Regions from separate parts of the Idiomarina sp. 29L genome, predicted to be linked through region 2. Evidence: riboswitches for the same ligand, from Rfam matches in the RefSeq annotation. Region 2 holds a riboswitch; the other holds the start of a gene.

Region 1 (3,421 bases), on a different contig from region 2:
CACCCACCATGGTATCTTCCGGCTGCGCGTCTATATTACGGCTGTCGGTGTAGTCATTGTCATACTGTTCAATACGCAAGCCGCTAATAGTGGAGAATTTCTCACTCCAGTGCTGCGTTAATTCGCCATAGACCGCGGCATGTTGACTGCGATAATCACTTTGGAAAATATCCGGCTGGCCTAAGTCCCAATTAAAGTAATCACGCGTCAGCGCTACGTCTTTTTCATAGTAATAGGCTCCCGCTACCCACTCAGTGGCTACCCCAAATAACGCTTCAGGATCGATTGATAACCAACTAACCTCGGCTGTTTTGTCTTTTCTGTCTCGAAGGTAGGCATCAAATGACGAGTACTCCCAACCAGGAGCAATCCCAACATACGTCCAGTCTTCGTCAAAGGCGTAAGCAGTATCTGCGTTTAAAACACTGGCTGACAACTCAAGCCGGCTGTTATCCCAGCCTAGATAATTCAGAGTCGTTTTTACCGCTTCACTTTCCAGGCGATCGTACCCCGGCTCATCTGACAACGTCGTTCGGTTGTTATCAAGGCTAAAGGCATCGTAACCGTTATCAACATCGTTGTAGTGCAGGACGGTGTCTAACGTCCAGTTCTTGGTAAATTCGGTGTTCAACAAAAGCCGTACGCCAAGTTCATCCCGATTGTTCGTGTCGTCTCGATCTAAATAGGTATTCTCAATGTAGCCGTCTTGCTTAAACTGACTGACAGAAAAGCGAGCCTTACCCAGTACGCCCAGTTGCCCGCCTAATGCTAAGCCCCCCATGCGTTCGTCGTAATTGCCGGCTGACAACTCAAACTGACCGCTAAAGTCACCCGAGGGCTGTACACTATCCATCAACACCAAGCCTGCCATTGCGTTCACGCCAAAACGACCGCTTTGGGGCCCTCGAAATACCTCAACCTGGTTGATATCGAAAAGCGAGGCGGCCGTACCTAAGCCGCTGTAATCAATACCATCTATAATAAGACCGACAGACGGGCTAATCGGATCAACAAATTGAGAACGCTCGCCCATGCCGCGAATCTGGATAAAGCGTGCGGTCGATGTCCCCCCGGAGAAGTTGACGTTGGCAAAGCTGTTGAGCGTATCCTGCAAATGCTGCGCATTACGCTGCTGCATCGCATTTTGGTCCATAATTGACACACTGCTGGTGGTTTCATTCAGCGTGCGTTTGTGAAAGTCGCCGCTGACTTCAATGATTTCGAAATCGCTGGCGTTATCCTGACCATAAGCCAGAACCGGCGTTTGTAATAATGCTAAGCCAATACTGGCTGCTAAGTAAGATGTGAATTTTTGCATGGATCATTTCCTCAAAACAAAGTCAGAAACGATCCGGTAAGGCTGTATTAGACGGGTTTTCTACCATCCCTACGCCAGTATTAACCGGATCAGGTTTAAAGGGTTCGCTTTCGCATCTCAGCCGTTGCCGGCACCCCTTGGTAAAGCGGCGTCAGTATAACGCAGCTTATTGCATTAACAAATTGTCTTTAAATAAACGACAGAGCGTCACCGTAAAGGTTTTCTAACAGTACGCCTTGAGCGACAAAATCGTCTCTAATAACGCGCACCATTTCAAAACGGCCTGCCATGTAAACTTCACAGTCTTGCAAGTCCTGTTGACGCGCCATTACCGCCTGGTGGACTAACCCAATAGAATACGGCCAGTCGCCAGCGGCGTCTTCAACCACCGGGTGATAGTCAAAGTGTTCATATTGTTTTGCTAATTGCTCAAGCTCGTCATGCAGGTACAAATCGGCCAGGCTCTTTGCGCCCCAATATAACGTTAATGGACGCTCCGGCGTTGCTCGTAAATGTTGCTGTAAAATTGAATAAGCATAAGAAAAGCCCGTACCGCCGGCAATGATGACAGCAGGCTTATCGCTGTCTTGTCGATAAAACGCAATGCCGTCGGGTCCGTCGACTTCCAGCTCTCCCTCTGCGCGTATTTTATCCAACACTTCCATCGCATAGGCGTTGTCTGGCGTCGCTCCTACATGAAGTAACCACTCACTTTCCTTCGATGGGCATGATGCGATACTAAAAGGTCGCTTATCTCTCTCGCCCATAACCGCCATCATATATTGGCCTGCTTTAAACTCAACCGGCTGCGGCAACTGCAAACGCACTTCCCACACAGCGTCCGCTAACTGGCGCGAAATTTCGGCTTTACAGGTCATTTGTTGACTCATTCACGACTCCATAATGTTCAGTTCGTCCCACAGCTGGTCGACACGCTGCTTAACTTCTTCACTCATGACAATAGGCTCGCCCCATTCGCGGTCAGTTTCACCGGGCCATTTGTTGGTTGCGTCCATGCCCATTTTTGAGCCAAGACCCGACACCGGAGAGGCGAAGTCGAGGTAATCAATTGGCGTATTCTCAACCAATGTAGTGTCACGCGCCGGATCCATTCGGGTCGTCATTGCCCAAATTACATCTTTCCAGTCACGTGCATTCACATCGTCGTCACACACAATCACGAACTTGGTGTACATAAACTGACGCAAGAACGACCAGACGCCCATCATCACCCGCTTGGCATGGCCTGAGTACTGCTTCTTCATAGTAACTACGGCTAAACGGTACGAACAGCCTTCCGGCGGCAGATAAAAATCGACAATTTCCGGAAACTGCTTTTGCAGTAACGGAATGAAAACTTCGTTCAAAGCCACACCCAATACTGCGGGCTCATCTGGCGGCCGACCGGTATAAGTGCTGTGGTAAATCGGGTCTTTACGATGGGTGACATGAGTCACGGTAAACACCGGAAACTCATCCACTTCGTTATAGTAGCCGGTATGGTCACCGTACGGCCCTTCGGGCGCTGTTTCACCCGGCTCAATGTAACCTTCCAGAATAATTTCTGCGTGCGCCGGAACTTGTAAATCATTGCTTAGGCACTGTGTCACTTCGGTTTTACTGTCGCGCAGCAAGCCAGCAAAGGCGTATTCAGAAAGGCTATCCGGTACGGGCGTCACCGCACCTAAAATCGTGGCGGGGTCAGCGCCTAATGCAACGGAAACCGGGAACTTTTCCCCAGGATGCTGCTGGCACCACTCCTGAAAGTCCAGCGCGCCGCCACGATGCGACAGCCAACGCATAATGAGCTTATTCGGTCCCAAAAGTTGCTGGCGATAAATACCTAAGTTCTGGCGCTCTTTATGTGGTCCCCGAGTCACCGTAAGCCCCCATGTGACTAACGGCGCTACATCGCCCGGCCAACAATGCTGAATAGGTAACTTAGTTAAGTCGACCTCGTCACCGCTCATGACGACCTGCTGACACGGCGCCTTTTTCAGTTTTTTCGGCGACATACTCAGCACTTTCTTGTAGGTAGGCAACAAATTCAACGCATCTCGGAAGCCTTTCGGTGGCTCCGGCTCTTTTAAAAAAGCCAAAAGC
Region 2 (3,421 bases):
CCAGCGTGTTAATGCACACTGCAATGGGCCAGTACGGTGCGGTCGTTGTATCACCAAAAGACGGTTACCCAACTGACGCCGACAAGGAATACGTGCTGGTTCAGTCTGAACACTACTTAGAAGAAGTGGGTGACGGTGAATTTATTTACAATCATGACGCTGCACTTAATCGTCAGCCCAGCCACGTTACGTTTAATGGGCATGTCGGTGCACTGAGTGACTCGCCATTACGCGCTGATGAAGGCGACCGTGTGCGCTTACACGTACTAAATGCAGGACCTTCTGGTACTTCCAGCTTCCATGTTATTGGCGCTATCTTTGACCGCGTTTGGTACGAAGGCGACCCACGTAACGATTGGTACGGCATGCAAACCGTTTTACTCGGCGCAAGTAATAGCGCAACTATCGAGTTTGTCGTACCAGAAGAAGGCATCTACAAGCTAGTCGATCATGAGTTTGCTGATGCTGAGCTTGGCGCTGCTGGTGCCCTTATTGCGGGTCCACGTAAAGACAAGTAAGGAGACGGTTATGGTTAAGTGGCTTGGAGTTGCGGGACTTATGTTCTCTACGCTGACAGCGTCACCGCTAGTACTCTCAGACCCAGTCCGTATTAATGGTGGCGAGTTTGAACCGCCGGTTTTGTTGGACAAGGAACGTCTTAGCATTGAAATTAATAGCTTCATGCTTGACGCAACTCCGGTCACTAACCAACTTTTTCTCGACTTTGTTAACAGCCACCCTAAATGGCAGCGAGACAACATCGCTGCCCTGTTTCACGACGGAAATTACCTAAAGCACTGGCCTAAAAAAGACGCTTACCCTAACGGCCAGGCGGATCATCCAGTCACTTATGTGTCATGGTTTGCGGCACGTGAATATTGTGCTGCACAAGGTGGTCGTTTACCCAGCCTCAATGAATGGGAATACGCCTCTGTTCAATATCGTCAGCAACAAAACATCAGCGATGACGATTATGCACGCAACTTATTTGCCTGGTACAGCCAACCGAAAAGCGACGAACAAACCGTGGACATTAATGCCACTGAGCTCAGTCATATGTATGACCGGGTTAACGAGTGGGTTGAAGACTATCAGTTACTGTTAACCAACGGTGATGATGTCGACTTATTATCGGGCTCTTGCGGCGATGGAGCGCGTTTCTTATCGAGCTTTACCAAAGCCAATTACGCCACATTTTTTCGCTATCAGTCTCGTAGCGACTACGCACCACAGAGCTCAACCAGCACCATGGGTTTTCGCTGTGCTTACGACATTCATTCCGACAACGGAGACCAATTATGAACAACTTATTTAAACCATCCGCTTATGCGGCACTGATTCTATCAAGCGCCCTGCTTGCATTGGCTCCGGCAGTCGCACAAGATCACTCTCAACACAAATCTGGACATGGGAACCACGCAAGTCATAAAAACCACACCAGCATGAAAGCCGCGAAAGTATCGCATTCTTCATCGGTGTATCAGGTTGATGGGCATTGGATAACACACAAAGGTGAGCATATGACACTAGCTGACTTACAAGGGCAGCCGGTCATTGTCTCAATGATATATGGCAGCTGCACCACCGCCTGTCCGGTTCTCGTCAATGACGCTAAACGTCTGTACACCAGTTTGAGTAACGAAGCTCAAAAGCAAGTGAAACTGGTGATGGTCAGCTTCGACAACTCTCGCGATACACCAAAAGCGTTGGCTGACTACGTTAAGCAGTACAAGCTAAACAGCAATAGATGGATCTTTCTACACGGCGAAGATCAAGATATTCGGACCTTGGCAACCGTGCTGGGTGTTCGCTACAGAAAGCGGCCTGACGGGGATTTTGACCACAGCAATCTGATTACCGTGCTCGATGAAAATGGCGTTATTCAACACCGTGTTGAAGGCTTAGGCCAGCCAATGGAAGACGCTGCCAAAGTCGTTAATAAATTGACACAGAAGTAATGAATAATGCATTCGTTGTTGCAATAAGCTAAGTATTTTGTTCCACTAAAAAAGAATCTTGTCGGAGTGCCTCGTTACTTAAAGAGTGACAGGCTGAGACCGCAAAGCGGGATCCGTTGAACCTGATCAGGCTAATACCTGCGAAGGGAACAAGAGAGCAATGGCCAGGGAGTCTCCCTTTTTCAGTGCTATTGTTCCTTTCAACACTCCTGACAAGCATCTCTAAACCCTGTTATTTTTTAGCTGGAGAGAATGCTATGTCATCAACTAATCGTCAAAATCGCCAACAAGCAGAATCGTTTTTAACGTCCGTTTCGGGCCGCTATTTTCCTAATTCAACCCGTGAATTTCTTCAAGGCAGTCAGCCTGATATTCATGTGCCATTTCGCCGTATTCATTTAAGCGAAACTTTGCATCAGCCAACACCAGGCGTAACGCTCCCCCCCAATTTACCCGTAGACGTTTACGATACATCCAGTGTCTATGGTGACCCTAACTCAGTCGTCGATGTAAAAACCGGACTAAAACCACTGCGATCAGGCTGGATAAGCGCAAGGGCTAAAAATGCCGACAAAAGCGGCGTGACACAGCTAGCTTATGCGCGCCGTGGCATTGTGACTCCCGAAATGGAATTTATTGCGTTGCGGGAAAACATGGGTCGGGAGCATTTAGACAACCCGGTAACCCCGGAATTTGTTCGTGATGAGGTTGCCAAAGGTCGCGCCATTATTCCGGCCAATGTGAACCACCCGGAATCTGAGCCTATGATCATAGGTCGCAACTTTTTAGTGAAAGTAAACGCGAATATCGGCAACTCATCGGTCAGTTCATCGATTGAAGAAGAAGTTGAAAAGCTGATTTGGGCCACTCGTTGGGGGGCGGATACGGTAATGGACTTGTCGACCGGACGTAATATTCACCAAACCCGAGAATGGATTCTACGCAACAGCCCGGTTCCCATTGGTACCGTTCCTATTTATCAGGCACTGGAGCGCGTTAATGGTATCGCCAAAGACCTAACCTGGCCGATATTTAAGGAAGTGCTTTTGGAGCAAGCTGAGCAAGGCGTTGACTACTTCACTATTCATGCGGGCGTGTTACATGACTTTATCGAACTGACGGCTAACCGAGTGACGGGTATTGTATCGCGCGGTGGTTCGATTATGGCTAAGTGGTGCATGGCGCACCGTAAAGAGAGCTTCCTGTACGAACATTTCCGCGATATTTGTGAGATATGTGCAAAATATGATGTTTCGCTGTCATTGGGTGACGGCTTACGTCCGGGGTCTATTGCTGATGCCAATGACAAGGCTCAGTTCGCTGAGCTCCGTGTTTTAGGTGAGCTGACTACGATAGCCTGGGAATATGACGTACAAGTCATGATTGAAGGTCCGGGCCATGTCCCCATGCATAAAATTCAGGAAAACATGGACGAACAGCTAAAACATTGCCATGAAGCGCCT

Evidence for each region. A riboswitch is a leader RNA that binds a small molecule or an ion and turns the genes downstream of it on or off. The one in region 2 is predicted to bind thiamine pyrophosphate.
Region 1: it holds a riboswitch for thiamine pyrophosphate, as region 2 does, so the genes downstream of both, EST55_RS11825 (TonB-dependent receptor) here and thiC (phosphomethylpyrimidine synthase ThiC) in region 2, are expected to answer to the same signal.

Annotation. Positions count from the first base shown of each region.
Region 1 is NZ_SDJS01000005.1:230,768-234,188, reverse strand. It holds gene EST55_RS11825 (TonB-dependent receptor) at 1-1,318, opposite strand, end outside; TPP riboswitch at 1,368-1,466, opposite strand; gene fre (NAD(P)H-flavin reductase) at 1,507-2,208, opposite strand; gene ubiD (4-hydroxy-3-polyprenylbenzoate decarboxylase) at 2,209-3,421, opposite strand, start outside.
Region 2 is NZ_SDJS01000001.1:413,723-417,143, reverse strand. It holds gene EST55_RS02050 (multicopper oxidase domain-containing protein) at 1-518, shown strand, start outside; gene EST55_RS02045 (formylglycine-generating enzyme family protein) at 529-1,302, shown strand; gene EST55_RS02040 (SCO family protein) at 1,299-1,958, shown strand; TPP riboswitch at 2,011-2,124, shown strand; gene thiC (phosphomethylpyrimidine synthase ThiC) at 2,216-3,421, shown strand, end outside.